3 regions of the Streptomyces sp. NPDC034086 genome follow, and region 1 is predicted to be linked to each of the others. Evidence: riboswitches for the same ligand, from Rfam matches in the RefSeq annotation. Region 1 holds a riboswitch; each other region holds the start of a gene.
What was found. Region 1 has a riboswitch for cobalamin ahead of ACZ514_RS03785 (ABC transporter substrate-binding protein). Riboswitches for the same ligand answer to the same signal wherever they lie in the genome.
Positions count from the first base shown of each region.

Region 1 (9,518 bases):
CTGGGCCTGCGCGAGTTCGAGGCGGCCCGGCTGCGCATCGCGCAGATCAACGGGTGCGTCTTCTGCCTCGACTGGCGCACCGAGCGGGACGGGCAGAAGGTCGAGGAGGAGTTCGCCGACGCCGTCACCGCATGGCGCACCACGAAGGCCTTCGACGACCGCACCCGCCTCGCCGCCGAATACGCCGAGCGCTACGCCCTGGACCACCACAACCTCGACGAGGAGTTCTGGGGGCGGATGACCGCGCACTACAGCCAGCTGGAGATCGTGGAGCTGAGCATGAGCATCGGCTCCTGGCTCGCCTTCGGCCGGCTCAACCACGTACTGGGCCTCGACAGCGTCTGCGTGCTGCCGGGCGGCTGAAGGGTGACGCCCCGGCCGCCGCACGGCCCGGGGCCGCCCGGTGGATCCGGACGGCCCCGGGGGACGGCCTCCTCAGAGGTCCGTCGCGATGATCTGCTCGATGTTCCGCTCGGCGAGGGCCGTGATCGTCACGAACGGGTTGACGCTGGTGTTGCCGGGGATCAGCGCTCCGTCGATGACGTACAGGCCCGGGTGCCCGTGCAGCCGGCCGTAGTTGTCGGTGGCCTTGTCCAGCACCGCACCGCCCAGCGGGTGGTACGTGAGGTGGTCGCCCCAGACCTTGTTGGTGCCGAAGAGGTCGGTACGGTAGATCGTCCCCTCCTTGGCGTTGATCCGGTCGAAGATGGTCCTGGCCATGTCGATGGACGGCTGCTTCCAGGCCGTCTGCCAGTCCAGCTCGACCTTCCCCGCCGCCGCGTTCCACGAGAACCGCGCGCGGTGCGGGTTCCTGGTGATGGAGAGGTAGAAGGAGGCGTACGTCTCGATCCCCGTCGGCAGCGGCGCCACCTCGGCGAAGGCGCCGCCCGCGTCCCAGTTGTCGATGCCGCCGCAGGGGATGGAGGCCTGCACCTTCCCCGTGGGGTCCCACATGTGGTTCGCGCGGCCGCACATGACGTTCCCGTTGTCGCCCCAGCCCCTGCCCACCTCGTCGTTCAGGTGCGGCAGGGCGCCCGTGGCCTTCAGCCGGACGAGCAGCTTGCTGGTCCCGACACTGCCGGCCGCGAAGAACACCCGGTCGGCGGTGACCGTCTTGGTGGCGACGACGTCCCCGGTGGTGCCGAGCTGCTCCATGACGACCGTGTAGCCGCCACCATCCGAGGGGGAGACGGTGGTGACCCGGTGCAGGGGCGAGATGGTGACCCTCCCGGTCGCCCTGGCGGCGGCCAGATAGGTCTGCTGGAGGGACTTCTTGCCCGCGTTGTTGCCGTAGAGGATCTCCCCGTCGACGGCCGACCTGGGAACGGTGCCGGCCACCTCCTGCTTCATGTAGTCCCAGTCGTAGACGTCGGGGACGAAGACGAAGGGGAAGCCGGCGCGCTGGGCGTGCTTGCGGCCGACGCGGGCGTACTGGTAGCAGTCGACCGTGTCGAACCACTCCGGGTCGATGAGCCCCACCCCGAGCCCGGCGTTGGCCCGCGGGTAGTAGGTGCGGTACATCTCCTCGGCGTCCACCGAGGGAAGGACGGCGGCGAAGTTCTGCCGCCGGGGGGTCACGGCCATACCGCCGTTGACCAGCGAGCCGCCGCCGACGCCACGGCCCTGGTAGACGGTGATCCCGCCCATCTCCTCGGCGTCGAGGATGCCCGTGTGGCGGGGGACGTCCTTGTCGATGGGGAAGCCGAGGAAGTTGCTGAGCGGCGCCTTGGTCCTGGTGCGCAGCCAGTACGAACGGTAGTCGGGCCTGGTGGTGTTGGCGAAGATCTTCCCGTCGGTGCCGGGGGTGTCCCAGGCCATCCCCATCTCGGCCATGTGCACCGGGACACCGGCCTGGGCGAGCCGCAGCGCGGCGACGGATCCGCCGTAGCCGGTGCCCACCACGAGGACCGGGACGTGCGCACCGGAGGGGAGGGGCGTGGCGGCGGGGGCGGCGGCCATGGCCGGTTCGGCATGGGCGGGGGCCGTGTTGACCGCGAGGGCGGCCGCTCCGAGAATAGAACCAGTTCCAGCGATGAATCCGCGGCGGGAGATACCTCTGGACACCGTGTTGTTCAGGCTCTTGTCACTCATGTGACGTTCCTCACTCTCGACGGAGTGGGAACAAGTTCTACTGGCGAACGCCTGCTAAGTCACTACACGCGTCGCGGTAACTTCCGGCCGCTTGTCCGCCGCGGGACCATGGCGCTCAGGGCAGGCTCCAGTGCCCCACGTCGTCGCCCTGCCCCGCGTCCAGCGCGAACTGCACCGCGGCGAGACGGGCGTCCTGGGGGAGTCGGAAGGTGACGAACCCCGAGGCCGAGCCGCCGGGGGGCAGGGTGAGGGCACCGGGAAGGCTCGGCCCGGCGCCGGTCGCGGTGCTGGAGCCGGTGAACCGCTGCCCTCCGTCGTCGAAGAGGTGCGCGGCCGGCGCGGGGGAGTCCTCGTACGGCACCGTCCCGGTGTTGTCCAGGCGCAGCTCCACGGCGACCAGCCGGTCCGCGTCCAGGTGGCCCGCGGGGTCGACGACCCGGATCAGCGTGACGTCCACCCGTTCCCCGGGCCGGTCCCCGTCGAGGGACACGGTCTCCCCGGACCCGTCGGGCCCGGCGCCGACCAGCAGCAGCACGAGGAGGGGCCCCAGCAGCCGCCCCGCACGATGGCGCACGCCTCCTCCTCCCTCCGCGTACCGGCCCCCTCCCCGCCCACGATCCTCCGCCCGCCCGGCTCCCGCCACCGGCGACACGGAATATGGATTGGATCTTCCGCCCGCTTCATGGCAGGCTTGCTCCCACCGAAGGGGTATAGCTCAGCTGGTCAGAGCGCTGGTCTCCAAAACCAGATGTCGTAGGTTCGAATCCTGCTACCCCTGCGTCTGTGAGCAGCACCGTAACGACGAACGCCCAGGGCGGAGGCATCCTCCGCCCTGGGCGTTCGTCGTGTGGCGGAGTCCGGCAACACCTGCTGGAACCCGCTGGGGCCCCGTGGGTGTTACGGCATCTCCTGAAAACCTCCTAAGACGGCGCCTCCCGTGGCGATCTCGTCCGCTGCGGAGCCGTAGGTGCCGAGGGCGCGCACAGCCGTCAGGACGGCCGGCTGAGCCGGCCGTCCACGACGGCCGGGAGGGACGTGGGCATCTCGTCGGTGACCCCGGCGAACTCCAGGGCCGCAAGCGTGGCTCCGCGGTCCGTCCATACGAGGATCTCGCCGACGTAAGTACCGGACGAGTCATGGACGTGCGCGTCCACGGGCACGAGTTCTGTCGGCAGTGCGGCATGTTCGCAAGGTTCCCGGACTCGCAGGTCAACGCTCACGGAATCGGGCCCCCAGACGCCGGTCACCTCGGTGCGGTCCAGTTGACTCCGTAGTTGCGAGGCACCGACGAAGTCCGCCGACAAAATGTGTTCGAGTACTGCGCGCTCGTCGGAGTTCAAGGAGCGCGGGTTGATGGAAAGGGGAGCCATACACCCATTCTGAGGTGGTGGAGCTGCCGGCTCAACGCCTCCACCGCCGTCGCCGGGGGTGGCCGGCGGCGGCATCCATTGATCCTTCATGGGTGGTTGTCTGTCGCAGCGGCTCGTGCCGGATGAGCTATGGGCCATGGTCGAGCCGGTGCTGCCGGGGACCCCAGGGGTATCTCCACGCCGCCGGCTGGCTCACCTCCTTCTACCTGGCGGCGATCTGCCGGGAGGGTGACCGGACGGACCGGCTCGCGCGGGTTCCCTGCCCTTCCTCCGCGCGTACGGTGCGGAGTTCGACCAGTACCTCTACTCGTGGGTGGAGACGCTCCAGAACCACCGCTTCGGGCTGCAGGAGACGTGGGACGGCCTGGTCCGGACGGGGTGGACGCCTGAAGTGTCCGCGGGGACCCGTTCCGGGGGCCTGTGGGGCGTCTGGCAGACTGGCACGGTTGTCCCGGCGGTGCAGGACAGGAAACCGGTGTGAATCCGGTGCGGTCCCGCCACTGTGACCGGCCGCCGCGTCCGCGCGACGGCCGGGAGTCAGACACTGACGCACCGCCTCTTCACTTCGACCGGGGACGAGGATCCCCCGGAGAGGCCTCATCATGTCGCGTGTCCGCGCCGCCGTGCGCACCTTCCTGCCGCTCGCCCTCCTCCTGCCGCTCACCGCCTGCGGTGGTGGTCCGCCCGGGACGGAGCGGCCCGCGCCCGGTGCGCACGCCGCGCCCGGGTTCCCGTACTCCGTGACCAACTGCGGCGTCAGCACCACCTATCAGGCGCCGCCAGAGCGCGCCGTCACCATGAACCAGCACGCCACCGAGATCATGCTGGCCCTCGGACTCCAGGACCGGATGGCCGGCACCGCGTACCTCGACGACTCCGTGCTGCCCGCCTACCGGCCCGCCTACGACAAGATCAAGGTGCTGGCCGAGGAGTACCCCTCGAAGGAGGTGCTCCTCGGGGCAGACCCGGACTTCGTGTACGGCGGTTACGCCAGCGCCTTCGACAAGGGGCAGGGCCGGGACCGCGAAGGGCTGGCCAGGGCCGGGATCAACTCGCGGCTGAGCGTGGAGTACTGCACTCAGGGCCCGGTCGGACTCGAACAGCTGAAGACCGAGATCACCGAGGTCGCCCGGACCTTCGGCGTGCCCGAGCGCGGCGCGGCCCTCGTCCAGGACGAGCAGCGGCGCGTCGACGCCGTCACCGCCCGGGTGAAGGACAGGCCCCGGCCGTCGGTCTTCGTCTACGACTCCGGGGAGGCCTCCGCCTTCACTTCCGGCGGCCACGGCACAGGCAACGAGATCGTCTCCCTGGCCGGGGGCACGAACGTGTTCGCGGACCTCAAGGACACCTTCGGCGACGTGCCGTGGGAGAAGGTCATCGAGCGCGGCCCCGAGGTCATCCTCATCTACGACTACGGCGGCACCTCCGTGGACGCCAAGAAGCAGCGCCTGGTGAACGATCCGGCGCTCGCGCGGGTTCCCGCCGTCAGGGACCGCCGGTTCGTCGTGCTGCCGCTCTCCTCGGCCGTGCTCGGCGTCCGCGTCGCCGACGCCGTCGAGTCCCTGGGCCGCCAGCTGCACCCCGACGCCGCGTGAGCCGGGGCGTGGGGGAGCGGGTGCGGCGGCGCCGCACCGCCGGAGTCCTGGTGCTGCTCGCCGCCGCGCTCGCCGCGGCCGCCGTGGCGGGGCTGGCGCTGGGACCCGTACGGATCGCCCCCGGCGAGGTCGTCGGCATCGTCCTCCGCGGCCCCGGGAGGCCCGGCGCCTTCCCCTCCATCGTGTGGGACGTGCGCATGCCGCGCGTGCTGCTCGGGGCCGTCGTCGGGGCCGGGCTCGCGGTCTCCGGCGCCGTGCTCCAGGCCCTCGTGCGCAACCCGCTCGCCGATCCGTTCCTCCTCGGGGCCTCCTCCGGAGCCTCGGCGGGGGCGGTGCTGGTCATCGTGTCCGGCACGGGCGCCGCCGGCCTCGCGGGAGGGCTCGGGCTGCCGGCCGCCGCGTTCGCGGGCTCGACGGCGGCGCTCGTCGCCGTCTACGCCATGGCCCGGCGCGGCGGCACCATGAGCACCGGGCGGCTGATCCTGGCCGGGGTCGCCGTGCAGTACGTCCTGTCCGCGCTGACCAGCCTGGTCCTCGTGCTGTCCGCGCACCCCGACCAGATCCGCACCGCCCTGTTCTGGACCCTGGGCGGCCTCGGCGGCGCCCGCTGGGAGGAACTCGCCCTGCCGGCCGTCGCGTTGCTCGTCGGCACCGCCCTGCTCCTCGCCCTGGCCCGGCCGCTGGACCTGCTGCTCGCGGGGGAGGAGGGCGCCCGCACGCTCGGCCTGGACACCGGACGCTTCCGGGCGGCGGTGTTCGTGCTCGCGTCCCTCGTCATCGGGGTGCTCGTCGCCTACAGCGGGGCGATCGGCTTCGTCGGGCTGATGGTCCCCCACGCCGCCCGGATGGCGGTCGGCGCCGGCCACCGGGCCCTGCTCCCGGTCGCCGCGCTGGCCGGCGCGGTCTTCCTGGTCCTGGCCGACCTGGTCGCCCGTACGGCGGCGGCTCCCCAGGAGGTCCCGGTCGGGGTGGTCACCGCGCTGCTGGGCGGCCCGTTCTTCCTGTGGATGCTGCGCCGGACGGGCCGGTCCGAGGCGGTGGCCGGATGACGCGCGGACCGGCGGAACTCGCCGTCGAGGCCCTTCGTTACGAAGTCGACGGGCACACCCTGCTGCGCGGAGTCGACCTCACCGCCCGCCCCGGTGAGACGGTCGGCGTGGTCGGGCCGAACGGCAGCGGCAAGACCACCCTGCTGCGCTGCGTCTACGGAGCCCTGCGGCCCACCGCCGGCCGGGTGCTGCTCGACGGGGCCGATGCCGCTGCGCTCGGCGTCAAGGAGCGCGCCCGGCGGGTGGCGGTGGTCCCGCAGGACGCCACCGGCACCTTCGGGCTGACGGTCCGTGAGGTCGTCGCCATGGGCCGCAGCCCCCACAAGCGGTTCTGGGAGCAGGACGGCCCGGAGGACCGGCGCCGCGTGGCCGAGGCCCTGGACAGGGTCGGCGGCGCCGCCTGCGCGGAGCGCCGCTTCGAGGAGCTCTCCGGCGGTGAGCGCCAGCGCGCGCTCGTCGCCCGCGCCCTCGTCCAGGAACCGGGCCTGCTCGCCTTGGACGAGCCGACGAACCACCTCGACATCCGCTACCAGCTGGAGGTGCTCGGCCTGGTCCGCGCCCTGCCCGCGACCGCCCTGCTCGTCCTCCACGACCTCAACCTCGCCGCCTCCTTCTGCGACCGCCTGTACGTCCTGTCGGCCGGCCGGGTCGTCGCGGCCGGCCCGCCGGCCGAGGTGCTCGGCGAGGACCTGCTGGCGGAGGTCTACGGCGTCCGCACCCGCGTCGGGGTCCACCCGACGACGGGCGGCCCCAGCATCGTCTACCTGCCGGAGCCGCCCGCCGGATGAGACCACCGCGGCCGGACGGGACGAAGGGCCCCGGCGGCGCGCGCCGGGCCCCTTCGGGCCGTGCCAGGCCGTCCCTTCCGGATCGTGCCCGACCCGCGCGGCCCGGCACCGGACCCCGCCGCGTCGTCGCGGCACCCGAGGACGTCCGGTCATCGGGAGCCGCTCCGCCTCGCGATGCACGGCACCGGACACCGCGGGCTCGACCGGCAGGATCCGGAAGAGACGACTTAGCCTCCGTACGGGCGGGTGATGATCTCCATGCCGTGCCCGGCGGGGTCCAGGAAGTACACCCCGCGGCCCCCGTCGTTGTGGTTGATCTCGCCCGGGTGCTTGCCGTGCGGGTCGGCGAAGTACTCGATCCCCGACGCCCGGATCTTCTCGAAGGCGGAGTCGAACTCCTCCTCCGAGACCAGGAACGCGTAGTGCTGCGGGGTGATGGACCCGGCCGGGACGGCCGCGAAGTCCAGGGTCACGCCGTTGGCGGTGGACACGGGGACGAAGGGACCCCACGCGGGGCCGACTTCGAGCCCGAGGACGTCCGCGAGGAACGCGGCGGACCGCTGGTTGTCGATGCAGTGGACGATCGCGTGGTTCAGCTGGACGGACATGGGTGAATGCCTCCGAAAGGCATGCCACGGCACCTCCATGCCTCACCCGGTCGGTGACCGGCACGCGATGCCGTCACCTTGATCCTAAGCAGCCGTCGCGGTGCGGTCCACCCCTTTTCGCACCGGAGCCGGCCCCCGGTCCGGCCCTTCCCGCCCGGTCCGCCGGCCGTCCGGACGGCCGGCGGGACCACCGGCCAACCGGTGTGCCTACACTGCGATTTCGCCGGTCACGCACCGGTGCCCGAACCCCGCCCGGCCATCCGAACCACACGCACCACACGCACCGCCCACCGCACGAGTACGGAGGAACGACCCGCATGCGCTATCTCCCCCTGGGCACCTCAGGACTGAAGGTCTCCGCCGTCGGTCTCGGCTGCAACAACTTCGGCGGCCGCCTCGACGCCCAGGCCACCCGCGCCGTCGTCGACGCCGCCCTCGACTGCGGGATCACCCTCCTCGACACCGCCGACATCTACGGCGACCGCGGCGGCTCCGAGACCCACCTCGGCCGGGCCCTCAAGGGCCGCCGCGACCAAGTGGTCCTGGCCACCAAGTTCGGCTACGACGGCGTCGACATGGGGTACGGCCCGGCCGCCGGCGCCCGCGGCGGCCGCGCCTACATCCGGCGCGCCGTGGAGGAGTCCCTGCGCCGCCTGGACACCGACCACATCGACCTCTACCAGCTGCACAGCCCCGACCCCGCCACCCCCGTCGCGGAAACCCTCGCCGCCCTCACCGAACTCGTCACCGAGGGCAAGGTCCGCTACATCGGCCACTCCAACCTCACCGGCTGGCAGCTCGCCGAAGCCGCCCACGTGGCCCGCGAGACGGGCGCCGTGCCCTTCGTCTCCGCGCAGAACGAGTGGTCGCTGCTCCAGCGCTCCGCCGAGCGGGAGCTGGTCCCCGCCGCCCGCCACTACGGCCTCGGCGTCCTCCCGTACTTCCCGCTCGCCAACGGCCTCCTCACCGGCAAGATCCGCCGGGGCGCCCCCGTCCCGGCCGGCTCCCGCCTCGAAGGCCGCGACGCCTACCTCACCGAGCAGCGCCTCGACACCGTGGAGGCCCTGGCCGCGACCGCCGGGAAGCACGGCCGCGGCGTCCTGGAGCTGGCCATCGGCTGGCTCGCCGCCCAGCCCGGCTGCTCCTCCGTCATCGCCGGCGCCACCTCGCCCGAACAGGTACGCGCCAACGCGGCCGTGGCCGACCGCCCGCTGGAGGCGGACCTGCTGGCCGAGGTCGACGAGATCGCGCGGGCCCACGCGTGAACGGCCCGCTGCGCTGCGCGGTCCTCGACGACTTCCAGGGGGCGGCCACCACCCTGGCCGACTGGTCCCCGGTCACCGGCCGGGGCGTCGAGGTGGTCACGTACGCCGACCACCTCGACGACGAGGACGAACTCGCCGCGCGCCTGGCCGGCTTCGACATCGTCGTCACCCTGCGCGAACGCGTCCCCTTCCCGGCGGCCCTGCTGGAACGGCTGCCGCGCCTGCGCCTCCTCGTCGCCAGCGGCATGCGCCACTCGGTCATCGACCACGCCGCCGCCCGGCGCGCCGGGGTCACCGTCTGCGGCACCGCCAGCTCCTCCACCCCGCCCGTCGAGCTGACCTGGGCCCTGCTGCTGGGCCTGGCACGCGGGATCGTCCAGGAGAACACCGCCCTGCGCGAGGGCGGTCCCTGGCAGCAGACCGTCGGCGCCGACCTGCACGGGCGCCGCCTCGGCCTCCTGGGCCTCGGCAAGACCGGCAGCCGGGTCGCCCGGATCGGGCTCGCATTCGGCATGGAGGTCACGGCCTGGAGCCAGAACCTCACCAAGGAGCGGGCGGACGCGGAAGGCGTGGCGCTCGCCGCGTCCAAGGAGGAACTGCTGGCCGGCAGCGACTTCGTCTCCGTCCACCTCGCCCTCGGCGAACGCACCCGCGGCCTGATCGGCGCCGCGGAGCTGGACCTGATGCGCCCGACCGCCTACCTCGTCAACACCTCCCGCGCCGCCATCGTGGACCAGGAGGCGCTGCTCGAC
Region 1 is NZ_JBVISM010000001.1:835,969-845,486, forward strand. Features, by position in the region: gene ACZ514_RS03760 (carboxymuconolactone decarboxylase family protein) at 1-363, shown strand, start outside; gene ACZ514_RS03765 (GMC oxidoreductase) at 436-2,091, opposite strand; gene ACZ514_RS03770 (DUF4352 domain-containing protein) at 2,207-2,665, opposite strand; tRNA gene ACZ514_RS03775 (tRNA-Trp) at 2,796-2,869, shown strand; gene ACZ514_RS03780 (hypothetical protein) at 3,081-3,245, opposite strand; cobalamin riboswitch at 3,892-4,028, shown strand; gene ACZ514_RS03785 (ABC transporter substrate-binding protein) at 4,064-5,056, shown strand; gene ACZ514_RS03790 (FecCD family ABC transporter permease) at 5,053-6,105, shown strand; gene ACZ514_RS03795 (ABC transporter ATP-binding protein) at 6,102-6,893, shown strand; gene ACZ514_RS03800 (VOC family protein) at 7,121-7,501, opposite strand; gene ACZ514_RS03805 (aldo/keto reductase) at 7,819-8,766, shown strand; gene ACZ514_RS03810 (D-2-hydroxyacid dehydrogenase family protein) at 8,763-9,518, shown strand, end outside.

Region 2 (9,518 bases), on a different contig from region 1:
CCCAGCGCCTCAAGCGCCTCACCGGCTCGATCGGCACCTGGTTCCGCCCCTCCCAGACCCAGAACGCCACCCCGCTCGTGCGGCGGCTCGCCCAGCGGGCGGGCTACCCGCACGTCCTCTCGTACGACGTGGACTCCCTCGACTTCACCTCGCCCGGCGCGGCGGCCGTCATCCGCAACGTCACCGGGACGATCCAGCGCGGATCGGTGGTGAGCCTGCACTTCGGCTACGCGGACACGGCCGACGCGATGCCGCCCCTCCTCGAAGAACTCGCGCGCCGCGAACTGCGCGCGGTGACCACCACGGAGCTGCTGACCTCATGAAGACCACCCGCCTTCCCCGGAAGGCCACCGTGCTGCTGGCCGGTCTGGTCCTCGCCGCCCTGGCCGGCTGCGGATCGGCAGACAAGGCCCCCGCCGAGGCCCTCGGCACCAAGGGGCCCGCCAAGCAGCCCGTCAAGGCCGTCCCGGCCGCGCCACCGGGCCTGGCGGGGATGCCCCCGCTGCTCGATCCCCACGACGTGTACGCCGCCGACCGGCCGAACCGGCTCTCCCCGGTGGTCAAGGACTTCCCGTCCCGGGTCTACGTGCCGAACACCAACTCCAACACGGTGTCCGTCATCGACCCGGCCACGTACAAGGTCATCGACACCATCCCGGTCGGGGTCCAGCCGCAGCACGTGGTGCCCTCCTGGGACATGAAGACCCTGTGGGTCAACAACAACCGGGGCCACACGCTCACCCCGATCAACCCGGCCACCGGCGAGGCCGGCAAGCCCGTCGAAGTGCACGACCCGTACAACCTCTACTTCACGCCCAACGGCAAGTACGCGGTCGTGATGGCCTCCATGGACCGCGAGCTGGTCTTCCGCGACCCCCACACCATGGACCGGGTCAAGACGGTCCCCGTCACCTGCTTCGGGGTCAACCACGCCGACTTCTCGGCCGACGGCCGCTACTTCATCGTCAGCTGCGAGTTCTCCGGCGAACTCCTCAAGGTCGACACCGAGAAGATGGAGGTGATCGGCCAGCAGAAGCTGCCCTTCGAGGGCGCGATGCCGCAGGACGTGAAGATCTCCCCGGACGGGAAGACCTTCTACGTCGCGGACATGATGGCGCACGGCATGTGGGTGCTCAGCGGCGACGCGTTCGACGTCCCCAAGCTGCTGCCCACCGGCAAGGGCTGCCACGGGCTGTACGTCAGCCGCGACTCCCGGGAGATGTACGTCTCCAACCGGGGCGAGGGCAGCGTCTCGGTGTTCGACTTCAAGGAGAACCGGCTCACGAAGAAGTGGCAGCTGCCGGGCGGCGGCAGCCCCGACATGGGCGGGGTCTCCGCCGACGGCAAGGTGCTGTGGCTGTCGGGCCGCTACAACTCCGAGGTCTACGCGATCGACACCGTCACCGGCAAGCAGCTCGCCCGGATCCCCGTCGGCGGCGGCCCCCACGGCCTCGCCGTGTACCCGCAGCCCGGCCGCTACTCCCTGGGCCACACGGGCATCTTCCGCTAGGCCGGGAAACAACGGTGCCCCGGGAGCTCGCACAGCTCCCGGGACACCGTGTCCGTGGGGCCGCCGACGGACGCTGACGGCGCGTCGGCGATGCCGGTACGTTATGCCGCGATCCCGGAGTGTGACAAGCCGTGGAGGGATCCATCAGCTGGAATTAAAGCTTCCGCCTACCCGGTGACCGCTTGCGGCGGCGTGGGCGGCTGCCGCCGGAATCCCCTCCGCGGCCCGGACGGGACCCCGGCAGTGCCCGCGCGCCCGGTGCCGTTACCCTGAGCCGGTCAACAAGCACCGAGAAGGGGTGGACCCAGTGGCTGACATCGAGAGCGCACGGGCGACGTTCGACAAGTTCGACGTGAACGGTGACGGCTTCGTCACGGCCGACGAGTACAGCGCGGCCATGAAGGCGATGGGTGACCACTACGTCACCGCCGCGATCGCGGACTCCGTGATCGCCGCCAAGGACAGCGACGGCGACAAGCTGATGAGCTTCGACGAGTTCTGGGCCTCCCTGAACAAGTAGGCGCGGCGCGTCCGCCTCCGCCCCGCACGCCGGGGCGGGGGCGCGTCAGGCCCCGTCCTGCGGCGGTGCCTGTGCCGAGGCCAGCTCCTCCACCTCGGACAGCGCCTCCTCCAGCCAGCTCAGCCAGAACCCCTCCAGCGCGATGCCGCCGTGCAGCACGAGCCGGCGCAACCGGTCCGCGGCCGCGTCCCGCTCCGGCGGGAAGTCCTTCGCCTCGATGGCCTCGTACGTGGCCAACTGCGCCCGGTGGAGCTCCAGATGGCGGCGCAGCTCCGGTCCGAGCCGCTGCGGACCGACCACCGCCGCCGCCCGGATCCGCAGCAGCAGCGCGTCCCGCACCGGCTTCGGGTCCTGGCTCTCGTCCACCCACCGCGCCAGCTCCGCCCGGCCGTCGGGCAGCACCTCGTACTCCTTCTTCTGCCCGCGCACGGGCACCTCGCTCGGCAGCGCCCGGATCAGCCCGGCCTCCTCCAGCCGCCCCAGCTCCCGGTAGATCTGCTGGTGCGTCGAGGACCAGAAGTAGCCGATCGACCTGTCGAACCGCCGGGTCAGCTCCAGCCCCGACGAGGGCTTCTCCAGCAGTGCGGTCAGGATGGCGTGCGGCAGCGACATGCCGCCATCCTAGGTTTGCGGCGCGGCCGGCGGCGCCGCCGGCCGCCACTCGGCCAGCGCCTCGGGCACCCGGGGCCCGGGCAGGCCCGCCGCCAGCAGGCCGTGCGCGCGCAGGAGGGCCGTCACCGCCGGAGCCCAGGCCTGGCGCAGGCCCGCCGACGCCAGCAGCTCCGGGTCCGAGAGCAGCTCCCCGGCGGGGCCGGTGCGGATCCCGGCCGGGGTCAGCACGGCCGCGTCGTCGGCCCAGCGGACCGCCAGGTCCACGTCGTGGGTGGCCATGACCACCGTGGTGCCGGCCGCGCGCAGCCCCGCGAGGACGTCCAGGAGGCGTTCCTGTCCGTCCGGGTCGAGGCCGGCGGTCGGCTCGTCCAGGATCAGCACCCGCGGGGCCATCGCCACCGCGCCCGCGATCGCCGCGCGCTTGCGCTGCCCGTACGACAGCAGGTGCGTCGGACGGTCCCGCAGGGCGGTGATGTCCAGCGCGGCCAGGGCGGCGTCCACCCGCTCACCGACCTCCGCGGCCGGCAGCCCCAGGTTCATCGGACCGAAGGACACGTCCTGCCCGACGGAGGCGGCGAAGAGCTGGTCGTCCGGGTCCTGCACCACCAGCTGCACCGAGGTCCGCAGCCGGACCAGGCCCTTGCGGTCGTACGCCACCTCCGCGCCGTCGAGGCGCAGCACGCCCGTGCCGGGCCGCAGCCCGCCGCTCAGCAGCCGCATCAGGGTGGTCTTGCCGCTGCCGTTGCGGCCCAGCAGCACCAGCGCCCGGCCCTCGGCGATGGCGAAGTCCACCCCGGACAGCACGGCCGGACCGTCCTCGTACGCGTAACCCGCGCCGACCAGCTCCACCAACGGGGTCACAGCCACAGCTCCTTCAGTACGAGGGTCCCCGCGACCAGGGCGGCCAGCAGGGCGGCGGACCCCGTCAGGAACCGCCAGGACAGTGCCGCGTCGGGTACGAGCACCCGCAGCGCGCCGTCGTAACCGCGCCCCGCCAGCCCCTGCTGGAGCCGGGCGGCGCGGTCGAAGGCCCGGACGAACGAGGTCGCCGCGAGCCCGGCCAGCGAACGCCACACCGCGGCCCGGCTCGTCTGCCCGAGCCGGGCCGCCTGGGCGCGGCGCACCTGGGCCATCGAGTCCAGCAGCAGGAAGCCGATCCGGTACATGACCAGCGCCACGTCCACCACGGGCGCGGGCACCCCGGCCCGCACCAGCCGGGGCAGCACGTCCGAGACCGGCGTGGTGAAGGCGAACAGCAGCACCCCGAGCGAGGCCGCGGAGGTGCGCAGCAGCAGCTCGGCCGCGTGCCGGGGCCCGTCCGGGGCGAGGGCGAGGAAGCCGCCGGGGCCGCCCACCGAGACCAGCAGCGGCAGCGCCCCGGTCACGCAGAAGCCGAGCGGCACCCGGAAGGCCCGCCACAGCTGCCGCCCGGGCACCCCGGCGGGCCCGAGCAGCACGGCCAGGGTCGCCGCGGCGGCCAGCGGCCCGCCGGGCCAGGGCGGCAGGCACACGGCGGTGACGGTGAGCCCCAGCCCCAGCAGGGCCTTCTCCAGGGGGTGGCGGCCCCGCCAGCGGCTGGAGTGGGCCGCCACGTCGATCGGCAGCACCGCCTACGGCTCCGGGGTGGTGCGGGTCCGCCCGGCGGCCCCGGCGTCGGCGAGGGCCTGCGCGGCGCCCTGGCGCCGGCCCCTGCGGACGCCGAAGTAGTAGGCGAGGACGCCCGCACCGAGCGCCGCCTGGAGCGCGAACAGCGCCGACTCGATCTCGGCCGAGGGGGGCTCGTACAGCGGGGAGAACCAGGGCTCGTAGTCCGGCTCCAGCTCCGTGATGGCCGCCTCCGCCTGGCTGTCGGCGCCGGTGAACGGCTCCTCCTTGCCCTCGCCGAGCCCCAGCGCGAGCGGGATCACGGCCAGTGCCGCCACCACGAGCAGCAGCAACATGTTGATCTTCGTGTTCCTGGTCATCAGAGCGCCGCCCCCTGCTCGGTCCGCTTGCCGCCGGTCAGCTTCGTGACCCCGAGGCGGACCAGGTCCGCCGTGCTGGACTGCATCAGCAGCCGCATCACGAGCACCGTCAGCAGGCCCTCGCTCACGGCCAGCGGGAGCTGGGTGACCGCGAAGATGCCGGCGAACTTCTCCAGGGAGCCCAGGAAGCCGCTCGCCGGGTCGGGGAAGGCCAGCGCCAGCTGGACGGAGGTCACGCAGTAGGTGATCAGGTCGGCGAAGAACGCGCCGAAGAAGACGGTCACCATCAGCGGCAGGCCGAACCTGCGCAGCAGCCGGTAGGCGCCGTAGCCCGCCCAGGGCCCGGCGACCGCCATCGAGAACACGTTGGCGCCCAGTGTGGTGAGCCCGCCGTGGGCCAGCAGCAGCGCCTGGAAGAGCAGGGTGATCGTGCCGAGCACCGCCATGACCGGCGGACGGAAGAGGATGGCCCCGAGCCCCGTCCCCGTCGGGTGCGAGCAACTTCCCGTCACAGAAGGGATCTTCAGGGCGGACAGGACGAACGTGAACGCACCGGACGCCCCGAGCAGCAGCGTGCTCTCCGGGTTCGCCTTCACCTCGCGGGTCAGGGCGCGGACCCCGTGGACGACGAAGGGGGCGGACGCGGCGCCCCAGGCGGCCGCGTGCAAAGGGGGCAGGAACCCCTCGGCGATATGCATGAGTTGGGAGACCTCTCCAGCACCTCGTGGATGGACGACGCGCCTCGGCCGGTCTCCTGGCTCACGGGTCATGATGCCCGGACTCCGCCTTCCCGGGCCCGCGCGGTCTCCCGCGCGCGCCCAGTGGCCTACCCGCTGGGGGCGCCTCCCGGACGGTGTCTGGGAGGATCTGGAGCCGGACTTCCCGATTACAGTGGCGAGGGCCGCACCGGTTTTCCACCGGTTTCCCGAACACCAAGGCCCGATGACCCTAGTCGTCCGCACGGACCGTCACAAGCCGGACCCGGAGCCCGGGCCCCCGGCGCCGGCGGCCGCCCCTCCCGCACGCGACGGCGGGCCCGGGACGTCACGCGTCCCGGGCCCGCCGTCCGTACCCGCTCGGGTCAGCAGGTGTTCGGGTGTGCGATGTCCAGCACGAACCGCTCGGGCGAGTGCAGGACGGAGGTGCTGTAGAACGGCTGGGTGTCGAAGGCGGCGCCGAAGGTCACGTACCCCTCGAAGTCGCCGGTCAGGGCGATGCCCTTGAGCTTGCTGAGGTAGATCTTCTGGAGCTTGGGCCCCTGGTAGACGTTCTGCCCCGCGTCGTCGTGGGCGGCGGCGGGGTGCAGCCGGATCTCCAGGAAGTACGTCCCGGCCAGCGGCACGGGCTTGCCGGACCCGTCGTAGACCAGCTGGGACACGGGAGTGACGGTGACCGGAGGGACGTACCCCTCGAGGTCGATCACGATCCGGTCGAACGTGCAGTGCCCGCCCCAGCGCGCGTTGACGACGAGCGGGGTCTGGGTGCGGGTGGAGGTGGTGGCGGCGGAGGCCGGCGACGTGGAGAGCGCGAGCCCGGCGGTGAGCAGGGCGCCCGTGGCCAGGGCCACGATCCGGCGGCGGTGCGGGTGACGCATGATGTCTCCCCGGTTCCGTGAGACGGGGACTGCCTGTCACCTCCTAGGACACCGCCGGGCCGCGCGCGGTTCCACGCGCCGCCCCTCAGGACGCCAGCAGCGTGCTCAGCTGCGCGTCCAGGTCGTAGTGGCGCCGCTCCTGCCCGCGCGGCACCAGCTCCGTCATCCGCCGGCACAGCGCGCGCACGTCCCTGGCGCGGGCGGAGACCACGCAGCCGCGCTCGCCGTTGCTGAAGCCGAGCAGCACGCGCGGCTCCGAGCCGTTCCAGCCGGGCCACACCCGTATGTCGCCCTCGCCGGTGGGCGCGTGCTGCCCGTCGAGCAGCAGCTCGCGCGCGAACACCCAGCGGGCGAGGTGGGCCCCCGCGCCCCGCAGGTCGACGGCCACCTCGTACGGGCGGTCCGTGCGGTAGACGAAGCGGCCGGTCAGGGGGACGGCCAGGGGGGCGGCTTCCAGCCGCAGCGGCAGGAGTCGGTGGTCGGTGATGGTGGCCATCGGCGGTCGCCTCTCGTCGTGCGGGGGCCGTTCCGCGCCCCTCCCCGCACGCTACCGCCGCCCGTGGGCGCCCTCCGGGGCCGAAGGTCCCGAGGGGCCGGGCCGCACGGCCCCCTTTCCGGCCACGGCCCGCTCCCTGCTCCCGACGGAGACCGCTACGGGGTCAGCACTCGATCACGTTGACCGCGAGCCCGCCGCGCGCCGTCTCCTTGTACTTGACCTTCATGTCGGCGCCCGTCTCCTTCATGGTCTTGATGACCTTGTCGAGGGACACCTTGTGGCTGCCGTCCCCGCGCATCGCCATCTTGGCCGCGGTGACGGCCTTGACGGCGGCCATGCCGTTGCGCTCGATGCAGGGGATCTGGACGAGGCCGCCGACCGGGTCGCAGGTCAGGCCGAGGTTGTGCTCCATGCCGATCTCGGCGGCGTTCTCGACCTGCTCGGGGGTGCCGCCCAGGACCTCGGCGAGGGCGCCCGCCGCCATCGAGCAGGCGGAACCGACCTCGCCCTGGCAGCCGACCTCGGCGCCGGAGATCGAGGCGTTCTCCTTGAAGAGCATGCCGATCGCGCCCGCGGCGAGCAGGAAGCGGACCACGCCGTCCTCGTCCGCGCCGGGCACGAAGTTCACGTAGTAGTGCAGGACCGCCGGCAGCACGCCCGCCGCGCCGTTCGTGGGAGCGGTCACCACGCGCCCGCCCGCCGCGTTCTCCTCGTTGACGGCCATCGCGTAGATCGTCGTCCACTCGCTGCGGTGCATCATCGGGTCGCCCTCGGTGCGCAGCTGGCGCGCCGTGGAGGCGGCCCGGCGCTTGACGCGCAGACCGCCCGGCAGGATGCCCTCGCGGGACATGCCGCGCGAGACGCAGGACTGCATGACGCGCCAGATCTCCAGGAGGCCCTCGCGGATCTCCTCCTCCGTGCGCCAGGCCTTCTCGTTCTCGAGCATCAGGGAGGAGATCGACAGGCCGGTCTCGTTGGCCAGGCGCAGCATCTCGTCGCCCGAGCGGAAGGGGTACCTCAGCACCGTGTCGTCGAGCTTGATCCGGTCCTCGCCGACCGCGTCCTCGTCGACGACGAACCCGCCGCCGACCGAGTAGTAGGTCTTCTCCAGCAGCGGGGCGCCGGCGGCGTCGTACGCGAAGAGGGTCATGCCGTTCGCGTGGTAGGGCAGCGAGCGGCGGCGGTGCAGGATCAGCTGGTTCGGCTCGTCGAAGTCGATCTCGTGGGCACCGCCTATCTCCGCACCCAGCAGACGCAGCTTGCCGCTCCTGCGGATGCGCTCCACCTCGTCGTCGGCGCTCTCGACGTCCACCGTGCGGGGGGAGTGGCCCTCCAGGCCGAGCAGGACCGCCTTGGGCGTGCCGTGCCCGTGGCCGGTCGCGCCGAGGGAGCCGAAGAGCTCCGCCCGGACGGAGGCGGTCTGGGCGAGGGCGCCGTCCTTCTTCAGCCGCGTCACGAACATGCGCGCCGCGCGCATCGGACCGACCGTGTGCGAGCTGGAAGGACCGATGCCGATCGAGAAGAGATCGAAAACGGAGATGGCCACTGGCGGACTCCCGGAACCTCCCCGCTGTGACGGGGAAACAACGACCCGTCCAGCTGCCCGCGGGGGTAGCGGGGGCAGCCGACGGATGGGCGGACTTTGCGGAGGTTTGGGCAAAGAGCGCCGGTGGGCGCCCTTGCCCTGCTATAGCAGCGTACGTCGTTCATGCGGGGGTCGGATCCCGCGCCGGGGCGTCGCCCCGAGTGATTTCGGCCTCGGCCGCCCGGGGGACGGGCGTCCGGCCGGGCCGCCGCCGGGCCGGGGCCCGGCGGCGGCCCGGGCCGTGAAAAGGGGCCCGGCCCTGTGCGAGAACACGGCCGGGCCCCCCAGGGCCGCGCCTAGAGCGACGGGTACAGCGGGAACTTCGCGGCCAGGGCCGAGACGCGCGCCTTGAGGGCGGCGGCGTCGTAGTCCGGCTTCAGCGCCTGGGCGATGATCTCGGCGACCTCGGTGAAGGCCTCGGTGTCGAAGCCGCGGGTCGCGAGGGCCGGCGTGCCGATCCGCAGGCCCGAGGTGACCATCGGCGGCCGGGGGTCGTTCGGGATGGCGTTCCGGTTGACCGTGATGCCGACCTCGTGGAGGCGGTCCTCGGCCTGCTGGCCGTCCAGCTCGGAGTCGCGCAGGTCGACCAGGACCAGGTGCACGTCGGTGCCGCCCGTGAGGACGTCCACGCCCACGGCCTTGACGTCGTCCTGCACCAGGCGGGCGGCGAGGATCCTCGCGCCCTCCAGGGTGCGCTCCTGGCGCTCCTTGAACTCCGGCGAGGCCGCGACCTTGAAGGAGACGGCCTTGGCGGCGATCACGTGCTCCAGCGGGCCGCCCTGCTGGCCCGGGAAGACCGCGGAGTTGATCTTCTTGGCCAGCTCCTGCGTCGACAGGATGACACCGCCGCGCGGACCGCCGAGGGTCTTGTGCGTGGTGGTGGTGACGACGTGGGCGTGCGGGACCGGGTTCGGGTGCAGGCCCGCGGCGACCAGACCCGCGAAGTGGGCCATGTCGACCATCAGGTACGCGCCGACCTCGTCCGCGATCCGGCGGAACGCGGCGAAGTCCAGCTGGCGCGGGTAGGCGGACCAGCCGGCGACGATCAGCTGCGGCTTGGACTCCTTGGCGAGGCGCTCGACCTCGGCCATGTCCACCTGGCCGGTCTCGTCGACGTGGTACGGGACCACGTTGTAGAGCTTGCCGGAGAAGTTGATCTTCATGCCGTGGGTCAGGTGACCGCCGTGGGCCAGGTTCAGGCCCATGATCGTGTCGCCCGGCTTCAGCAGCGCGAACA
Region 2 is NZ_JBVISM010000002.1:714,750-724,267, forward strand. Features, by position in the region: gene ACZ514_RS08660 (polysaccharide deacetylase family protein) at 1-323, shown strand, start outside; gene ACZ514_RS08665 (YncE family protein) at 320-1,510, shown strand; gene ACZ514_RS08670 (EF-hand domain-containing protein) at 1,818-2,030, shown strand; gene ACZ514_RS08675 (PadR family transcriptional regulator) at 2,076-2,642, opposite strand; gene ACZ514_RS08680 (ATP-binding cassette domain-containing protein) at 2,652-3,509, opposite strand; gene cbiQ (cobalt ECF transporter T component CbiQ) at 3,500-4,249, opposite strand; gene ACZ514_RS08690 (energy-coupling factor ABC transporter substrate-binding protein) at 4,253-4,606, opposite strand; gene ACZ514_RS08695 (energy-coupling factor ABC transporter permease) at 4,606-5,304, opposite strand; cobalamin riboswitch at 5,334-5,558, opposite strand; gene ACZ514_RS08700 (AMIN-like domain-containing (lipo)protein) at 5,688-6,200, opposite strand; gene ACZ514_RS08705 (SsgA family sporulation/cell division regulator) at 6,286-6,696, opposite strand; gene ACZ514_RS08710 (L-serine ammonia-lyase) at 6,860-8,242, opposite strand; gene glyA (serine hydroxymethyltransferase) at 8,578-9,518, opposite strand, start outside.
Region 2: another riboswitch for cobalamin. It lies ahead of ACZ514_RS08695 (energy-coupling factor ABC transporter permease); the one in region 1 lies ahead of ACZ514_RS03785 (ABC transporter substrate-binding protein).

Region 3 (9,518 bases), on a different contig from region 1:
TCCACATTGGTTTAGACCAGTACCGGGAGCTTGGCCTAGACCTTTAGGGGTGTCAAGGGTCTAATGAGCGGGTGCTCGGTCCGTTATCGGACCGACACCTCGGGGCGGGGAGGAGGCCTGCCCTCCCACCCGTGTCACCATGTGACCGCACATATCGGAGGAGCCGGTGACGGCAGCGAAACTGGAGTCGGGAAGGCGGGCGGCGATGGCCACCGAAGGGGCGACCACGGAGCCGGAAGGCGGGCCGGCCACTCGAACGGCGCGTGTGCCCAAGTACTACCGACTCAAGCGGCACTTGCTCGACATGACCGAGACGCTCCCTCCCGGCACCCCGGTGCCGCCGGAGCGCACCCTCGCGGCCGAGTTCGACACCTCCCGCACCACCGTCCGGCAGGCCCTCCAGGAGCTCGTCGTCGAGGGACGGCTGGAGCGCATCCAGGGCAAGGGCACCTTCGTCGCCAAGCCCAAGGTCTCACAGCCCCTCCAACTCTCCTCCTACACGGAGGACATGCGGGCCCAGGGTCTGGAACCCACCTCGCAGCTCCTGGACATCGGCTACGTCACCGCCGACGACACCCTCGCGGGCCTGCTGAAGATCACCACCGGCGGACGCGTGCTGCGCATCGAGCGGCTGCGCCTGGCGAGCGGCGAGCCGATGGCCATCGAGACCACGCACCTGTCGGCCAAGCGCTTCCCGGCGCTGCGCCGTTCCCTCGTCAAGTACACCTCGCTGTACACCGCCCTGGCGGAGGTGTACGACGTCCGTCTCGCCGAGGCCGAGGAGACCATCGAGACCTCCCTGGCGACCCCGCGCGAGGCGGGACTGCTCGGCACGGACGTCGGCCTGCCGATGCTGATGCTCTCGCGGCACTCCCTCGACGCCGACGGGGAACCGGTCGAATGGGTGCGATCGGTATATCGCGGCGACCGTTACAAGTTCGTTGCCCGTCTCCAGCGACCTGCCACGTGATCACTGGTTGACTGCCCTTCCACCTGGGGTGGACGCTCGTACCGCTATGCGGACGGGGGCTTACATCCACGGGTGGGACCCCCGTAGATTCCCTGCGCTCACGCAGATGATCAACGAGGGGACGAGGATCATGCCGGAACCGGAAGCAACAGGTACGGACGGGGCTCCGACAGCGGGAGGGGCGGCGGGTCCAGGCCCCGGCGGCACGGACTCGTCCTCGCCCTCGCCCTCGTCCTCGGGGAGGCCCTCTCCGCGGTCCGTGGCGATCTGGGTGGGCGTGGCCCTCGTCGGCGCCCTCGGGTGGGGCGTACTGGCCCTCTCCCGGGGTGAGGAGATCTCGGCCGCCTGGCTGCTCGCCGCCGCGCTGGGCTCGTACGCCATCGCCTACCGCTTCTACGCGCGGTTCATCGCCGACCGCGTACTGAAGGTCGACAAGACCCGGGCCACCCCCGCCGAGCGCCTCGACAACGGTGTCGACTTCCACCCCACCGACCGGCGCGTGCTCTTCGGCCACCACTTCGCCGCCGTGGCCGGCGCCGGCCCCCTGGTCGGCCCGGTCCTCGCCGCGCAGATGGGCTACCTGCCGGGCACCATCTGGATCGTGGCGGGCGTCATCTTCGCCGGCGCCGTCCAGGACATGGTGACCCTGTTCTTCTCCACCCGGCGCGACGGCCGTTCGCTCGGCCAGATGGCCCGGGACGAGATCGGCCCCGTCGGCGGGGCCGCCGCCCTGATAGCCGTGTTCGTCATCATGGTCATCCTGCTGGCGGTGCTGGCGCTGGTCATCGTCAACGCGCTGGCGCACTCCCCCTGGGGCGTCTTCTCCATCGGCATGACCATCCCGATCGCCCTCTTCATGGGCCTCTACCTGCGCGTCCTGCGCCCGGGCCGGGTCACCGAGGTCTCCTTCATCGGCGTCGCGCTGCTGCTGCTCGCGATCGTCGCCGGCGGCTGGGTCGCCGAGTCCTCCTGGGCGGACACCTTCACCCTGGAGAAGGAGACGCTGGTCATCTGGATGGTCGTGTACGGCTTCGTCGCCTCGGTGCTGCCGGTGTGGCTGCTGCTCGCGCCCCGCGACTACCTGTCCACCTTCATGAAGGTCGGCACCATCGCCCTGATGGCGGTCGGCGTGGTCCTCGCGATGCCGACGCTGAAGATGCCCTCGGTCACCGACTTCGCCTCGCGCGGTGACGGCCCGGTCTTCGCCGGTGCGATGTTCCCCTTCGTCTTCATCACCATCGCCTGCGGGGCCCTGTCCGGCTTCCACTCGCTGGTCGCCTCGGGCACCACCCCGAAGATGATCCAGAAGGAGACCCAGGTCCGGATCATCGGCTACGGCGCCATGCTCACCGAGTCCTTCGTCGCCGTCATGGCGGTGATCGCGGCGTGCATCATCGAGCCCGGCCTGTTCTTCGCGGTCAACTCCCCCGGCGGCGTCGTCGGCACCACCGTCCAGAGCGCCTCGGAGGCGGTGACCGGCCTCGGCTTCGCCATCAGCCCGGACGCCCTCGCGCAGGCCGCCAAGGACGTGGAGGAGGCCAGCCTGCTGTCCCGTACGGGCGGTGCGCCGACCTTCGCGCTCGGCATGTCGGAGATCTTCTCGGCGGTGGTCGGCGGCACCGCGATGAAGGCCTTCTGGTACCACTTCGCCATCATGTTCGAGGCCCTGTTCATCCTGACCACCGTCGACGCGGGCACCCGCGTCGGCCGGTTCATGCTCCAGGACACCCTCGGCAACGTCCACAAGTCCTTCAGGAACGTCAGCTGGAAGCCGGGCGTGTGGCTCGCGAGCGCCGTCGTGGTCGGCGGCTGGGGCTACTTCCTGTGGGTCGGCGTGAAGGACCCGCTGGGCGGCATCAACCAGCTCTTCCCGCTGTTCGGCATCGCGAACCAGCTGCTCGCGGCGGTCGCGCTGGCCGTCTGCACCACGCTGCTGGTCAAGTCCGGGCGGCTCAAGTGGGCCTGGGTCACGGCCGTTCCGCTGGCCTGGGACGTGGCCGTCACCCTCACGGCGAGCTACCAGAAGGTCTTCTCCGACGACGTGAAGGTCGGCTTCTTCGCGCAGCGCGACAAGTACCAGGCCGGCATCGACGCCGGGAAGGTGCTCCCGCCCGCGAAGAACATGGACGACATGCACACCGTGGTCACCAACGCGACGGTCGACGGGGTCCTGTCGGCCCTGTTCGCGGTCCTGATCATCATCGTGCTGGCGGACGCGGCCCGGACCTGCATCAAGGCCATCGCCCACCCCGAGTCCGTCCGCCTCTCCGAGGTGCCCTGGAGCGAGTCGAAGATCATCGCCCCGGCCGGACTCATCGCCACGGCCGAGGAGAAGGCCGAACTCGCGGCCGCCGGCCTCGACGGGCGCGGCAGCCCGGCCAGGGAGCCGGTCGCGTGAACCGGGTGCGCGGGGCGCTGGCGAAGGCCCGGTTCTTCGTACGGGAGTTCTCCGGCGAGGCCGCGTACGACCGGTACGTGGCGCACGCCCGCTCGCACGACCCGGATGCCGAGGTCCTGACCCGGCGCGCCTTCGAGCGGGCCCGTACCGACGCCCGCGAGGCGGACCCCCGGGAGGGCTTCCGCTGCTGCTGAGGGCACCGGGGCAGCCCGGGGAGGGCCCCGCCGTCCCGCACCGGGGGCGGCGGGGCCCTCCGGCTCGTCCGGCCCGCCTCCCGCGACGACCGGCTCCCGGCGACCGGCCCGGGTGACGCACACTCGGGGGCATGGACTTCGAGATCAGAACCGCCGGGGCGCACGAGTACGAGCGGCTGGGCGAGATCACCGGCGCGGCCTACAGCGGTGACGGGCTGCTCGACCAGAACGAGGACGACACCTACCTGAACGCGCTGCGCGACGTGGCCGGGCGGGCCGGCGAAGGCGAGGTGCTGGTCGCCGTACGGGACGGCCGGCTGCTCGGCGGCGTGACGTTCGCCGCCCCCGGGAGCCGGCTCGCGGACGTCGCCGGCCCGCGGGAGGCGGAGTTCCGGATGCTCGCGGTGGCTCCCGAGGCGCGCCGGCAGGGGGTCGGGGAGGCCCTGGTACGGGCCTGCGCCGATCGGGCCCGCGCCCTGGGCCTCACGGCGCTGGTGCTGTCCACCCAGCCGGCCATGCCGGGCGCCCGGCGGATCTACGAGCGGCTGGGCTTCGTCCGCACTCCGGAGCTCGACTGGTCGCCGTTCCCGGCCCTGACGCTGCTGACCTACCGTCTGGAGCTGTAGCCGCACCGACACAACATGTGGGGGGTCGCGCATCGGTGGCCCCCCACATGTATGCTCATCCTCGCTGTCGCCGCAGGGGAATCCGGTGTGAATCCGGAACTGTCCCGCAACGGTATGACAAGTCCGAGGACCTGCCGACAGTGCGCCCGGGTCGACCGAACCGGGTGCCGACACGTCCGGGCTTCGCGGTTGGGCCGGTGGACGCCGTGCGGTGAGTACGCGATTCCGTCGCGCCCGCACGCGCCTCCCCCTGCCCCGATCCGCCGATGACCGGGCCGAGCGAGGGAGAGCTCCCGCCGTGACCATCGCGCCTTCCGCACCGCGCGCCGAGTCCGTTTCTGGCGACACCACCGAAGGCCCGGGGGCCGCGCTGCTGCGTACTCTCACCGAGCTGACCGCCGACCTCCCCGACACCGACCCCGGCCGGGTCGCCGCCGCCGCGCTGCGCGGACGCAGCTCCGCGGCCGACGAGGCCGAGCTGCGCGGGCTGGCCACCGAGGCCGCGGCGGGCCTGATCTCCGAGGACCCGGCCTACTCCCGCCTCGCCGCCCGCCTGCTGACGCTGGCCGTGGCCGACGAGGCCGCCGGCCAGGGCGCCACCTCCTTCGCCGAGTCCGTCGCCGTCGGCCACCGCGAGGGCCTGATCGCCGACCGGACCGCCGCGTTCGTCGCCGCGCACGCCGGCCGGCTGAACGCCCTGGCCGAGCACGCGCTCGCCGACGGCGCGGACGACCGGTTCGGCTTCTTCGGCCTGCGCACCCTGCACAGCCGCTACCTGCTGCGGCACCCGCACACCCGCCAGGTGATCGAGACCCCGCAGTACTTCATGCTGCGCGTGGCCTGCGGCCTCGCCGAGGACGAGAGCGTCCAGGCCGTCGAGGAAGTGGCCTCCCTCTACCGGCTGATGAGCCGCCTCGACTACCTGCCGTCCTCCCCCACGCTCTTCAACTCCGGCACCCGCCACCCGCAGATGTCCTCCTGCTACCTGCTGGACTCCCCGCTGGACGAGCTGGACTCGATCTACGACCGCTACCACCAGGTGGCCCGCCTCTCCAAGCACGCCGGCGGCATCGGCCTCTCGTACTCCCGCATCCGCGCCCGCGGTTCGCTGATCCGCGGCACCAACGGCCACTCCAACGGCATCGTGCCGTTCCTGAAGACCCTCGACGCCTCCGTCGCCGCCGTGAACCAGGGCGGGCGCCGCAAGGGCGCCGCGGCCGTCTACCTGGAGACCTGGCACGCCGACATCGAGGAGTTCCTGGAGCTGCGCGACAACACCGGCGAGGACCAGCGCCGCACGCACAACCTCAACCTCGCGCACTGGATCCCGGACGAGTTCATGCGCCGCGTGAACGCCGACGCCGACTGGTCGCTGTTTTCGCCGGCCGACGTCCCCGAGCTGGTGGACCTGTACGGCGAGGAGTTCGACGCCGCCTACCTCAAGGCGGAGGCGGCGGGCCTCGCGAAGAAGACCATGCCGGCCCGCGACCTGTACGGCCGCATGATGCGCACCCTCGCGCAGACCGGCCAGGGCTGGATGACCTTCAAGGACGCCTCGAACCGGACCGCGAACCAGACCGCGCTGCCCGGCACCGTCGTCCACTCCTCCAACCTCTGCACCGAGATCATCGAGGTCACCAACGACGGCGAGACCGCCGTCTGCAACCTCGGCTCGGTCAACCTCGGGGCGTTCGTCGCCGACGGCGAGATGGACTGGGAGCGCCTGGACGAGACCGTCCGCACGGCCGTGACCTTCCTCGACCGCGTCGTCGACATCAACTTCTACCCGACCGAGCAGGCCGGCCGCTCCAACGCCAGGTGGCGTCCGGTGGGCCTGGGCGCGATGGGCCTCCAGGACGTCTTCTTCAAGCTGCGCCTGCCCTTCGACTCCGCCGAGGCGAAGGCCCTGTCCACGCGGATCTCCGAGCGGATCATGCTGGCCGCGTACGAGGCCTCCTGCGACCTCGCCGAGCGCAGCGGCCCCCTCCCCGCCTGGGCCGAGACCCGTACCGCCCAGGGTGTCCTGCACCCCGACCACTACGGCGTCGAGCCCACCTGGCCCGAGCGCTGGGACGCCCTGCGCGCCCGGATCGCGAAGACCGGCATGCGCAACTCGCTGCTCCTCGCGATCGCCCCGACCGCGACGATCGCCTCCATCGCGGGCGTGTACGAGTGCATCGAGCCGCAGGTCTCCAACCTCTTCAAGCGCGAGACGCTCAGCGGTGAGTTCCTGCAGGTCAACGCCTACCTGGTGGAGGACCTCAAGGAGCTCGGGGTGTGGGACGCGCAGACCCGCGAGGCGCTGCGCGACTCCTCCGGCTCCGTCCAGGGCTTCGGCTGGATCCCGGCGGAGATCCGGGAGCTGTACCGCACGGCGTGGGAGATCCCGCAGCGCGGCCTGATCGACATGGCGGCGGCCCGTACCCCGTACCTGGACCAGAGCCAGTCGCTCAACCTGTTCCTGGAGACGCCCACCATCGGCAAGCTCAGCTCGATGTACGCGTACGCCTGGAAGCAGGGTCTGAAGACCACGTACTACCTGCGCTCCCGCCCGGCGACGAAGATCGCCCGCGCCGCGTCCGGCGCCGCCGCCGTCCCGGCCGCCGCCACCCCCCTCCCGCAGGCCCTCGACGCCGAGGCGCTGGCCTGCTCCCTTGAGAACCCCGAGTCCTGCGAGGCCTGCCAGTAATGAGCTCCAACGACCAGAAGAACCTTCTCGACCCGGGCTTCGAGCTGACCCTGCGTCCGATGCGCTACCCGGACTTCTACGAGCGCTACCGGGACGCGATCAAGAACACCTGGACGGTGGAGGAGGTCGACCTCCACTCCGACGTCGCGGACCTGGCGAAGCTGACGCCCTCCGAGCAGCACATGATCGGCCGTCTGGTGGCGTTCTTCGCGACGGGCGACTCGATCGTCGCGAACAACCTGGTGCTGACGCTGTACAAGCACATCAACTCCCCGGAGGCGCGCCTGTACCTGTCGCGCCAGCTGTTCGAGGAGGCCGTGCACGTCCAGTTCTACCTGACGCTGCTCGACACCTACCTGCCCGACCCCGACGACCGCGCGGCGGCCTTCGACGCGGTGGAGAACATCCCCTCCATCCGCGAGAAGGCGCAGTTCTGCTTCAAGTGGATGGACTCGGTCGAGAAGATCGACCGGCTGGAGACCGCCGCCGACCGGCGCCGTTTCCTGCTGAACCTGATCTGCTTCGCCGCGTGCATCGAGGGCCTGTTCTTCTACGGCGCCTTCGCGTACGTCTACTGGTTCCGCTCGCGCGGCCTGCTGCACGGTCTGGCGACGGGCACCAACTGGGTCTTCCGTGATGAGACCATGCACATGAACTTCGCGTTCGAGGTCGTGGACACGGTCCGCAAGGAGGAGCCGGAGCTCTTCGACGACGCCCTCCAGCAGCAGGTCACCGACATGCTGAAGGAGGCCGTCGAGGCGGAGCTGCAGTTCGGCCGCGACCTGTGCGGTGACGGCCTGCCGGGCATGAACACCGAGTCGATGCGCGCGTACCTGGAGTGCGTCGCCGACCAGCGCCTGGTCCGCCTCGGCTTCCCGCCGGTGTACGGCTCGCAGAACCCGTTCTCCTTCATGGAGCTCCAGGGCGTCCAGGAGCTGACGAACTTCTTCGAGCGCCGGCCGTCGGCCTACCAGGTCGCGGTGGAGGGCACCGTCGACCTGGACGAGGACTTCTAGGTCCCGGCCCGCGGCGGCCCCGGGCGGGCCGCCGCGGCGAGCCGGCGGTCGGTGCGGCGCTCGTGCAGGGCACCGGGCAGGACGGGGGCGAGGAGGAGCGCGGCCACGGCGAGGACGACCAGGTAGTCGAGGAGCGTGTTCATGCCTCAAAGATCGTCGGTACCGCCGGAACCGGACAGTGGCAGGACTGTCATGGAAGAGCGAATTACTGCCACACTGGCTCCATGCTGAAGAACGTGGCGGTGGCCCTCGTCGACGGAGTGGCGCCCTTCGAGTTCGGGATCTTCTGCGAGGTCTTCGGGATCGACCGGAGCGAGCAGGGACTGCCCGTGTACGACTTCGCGGTGTGCGCGGCCGAGGACGGGCCGCTGTCCATGGCGGACGTCGGTTTCGCCATCGCGCCGGCGCACGGGCTGGAGCGGCTGGAGGAGGCCGACCTGATCTGCCTGCCCGCCGACCGGCGGGCGCCGGTGCGGGACTACCCCGAGCCCTTCCTCGACGCCCTGCGCCGGGCCGTGGGCCGGGGGGCGCGGGTGCTCAGCGTGTGCTCCGGCGCCTTCGTGCTCGGTGCGGCCGGGCTGCTGGACGGGCGGCGCTGCACCACCCACTGGATGCACGCCCCGGCGCTGACCCGCCGCTACCCGGCGGCCCGGGTCGACCCGGACGTGCTCTACGTGGACGAGGGGGCGGTGGTCACCGCCGCCGGCACCGCCTCCGGCATCGACGCCTGCCTGCACGTGGTCCGCCAGGAGCACGGGGCCGAGGTGGCCAACACCATCGCCCGCCGGATGGTCGTACCGCCCCACCGCGACGGCGGGCAGGCCCAGTTCATCCGGCGGCCCCTCCCCCGCACCGCCTGTGACACCGTCGGCGAGGTGATCGGGTGGATGGCCCGCCACCTGGACGAGGAGATCACCGTCGAGCGGCTCGCGGAGCGGGCCCGCATGTCACCCCGGACCTTCGCCCGGCGCTTCCTCCAGGAGACGGGGACGACCCCCTACCAGTGGGTGCTGCGCCAGCGGGTGCTGCTGGCGCAGGAGTTGCTGGAGGCCACGGACGACACGGTGGACGCCATCGCGGGCCGCAGCGGCTTCGGGACCGCGGCAGCCCTGCGCCACCACTTCCTGCGGACCCTGGGCACCACCCCGAACACCTTCCGCCGCGCCTTCCGGGGACCTCGCGCCGCGGCCTGACCGGCGGTCCAACGGCCGGACCAACGGCCGGTTCCCGCCCATGACTTGACATTCCGGAGGGGCGGGTCTGGCCGCGGTCCGCAGACGGTGGTGTCATCCGGAGACGCCGGCCGCGCCCCGCACCCCCCACACGCGCGAGGGCCCCGCCTCCGGTTCCGGAGCGGGGCCTTCGTCCGTGTGCGGCGCGCGGCCGGATCAGTCGTTCGGGACGATCTCGTAGCGCGGGGTGTTCTCCGCCATCTGGCGCAGCGCGTCCTTGCGGTCGCGCTTGGAGAGGCGGTCGATGTACAGGTACCCGTACAGGTGGTCGGTCTCGTGCTGGAGGCAGCGCGCGAAGTAGCCGGTGCCGCGGACCTTGATCGGGTTGCCCCGGGCGTCCTGGCCGGTGACCTCGGCGTAGTCCGGGCGGGCCAGGGAGGCGTACGCGGTCGG
Region 3 is NZ_JBVISM010000002.1:497,213-506,730, reverse strand. Features, by position in the region: gene ACZ514_RS07745 (GntR family transcriptional regulator) at 206-970, shown strand; gene ACZ514_RS07740 (carbon starvation CstA family protein) at 1,101-3,368, shown strand; gene ACZ514_RS07735 (CstA-like transporter-associated (seleno)protein) at 3,365-3,562, shown strand; gene ACZ514_RS07730 (GNAT family N-acetyltransferase) at 3,694-4,188, shown strand; adenosylcobalamin-variant (AdoCbl-variant) riboswitch at 4,253-4,329, shown strand; gene ACZ514_RS07725 (ribonucleoside-diphosphate reductase subunit alpha) at 4,487-6,877, shown strand; gene ACZ514_RS07720 (ribonucleotide-diphosphate reductase subunit beta) at 6,877-7,893, shown strand; gene ACZ514_RS07715 (hypothetical protein) at 7,890-8,036, opposite strand; gene ACZ514_RS07710 (helix-turn-helix domain-containing protein) at 8,118-9,086, shown strand; gene def (peptide deformylase) at 9,282-9,518, opposite strand, start outside.
Region 3: another riboswitch for cobalamin. It lies ahead of ACZ514_RS07725 (ribonucleoside-diphosphate reductase subunit alpha); the one in region 1 lies ahead of ACZ514_RS03785 (ABC transporter substrate-binding protein).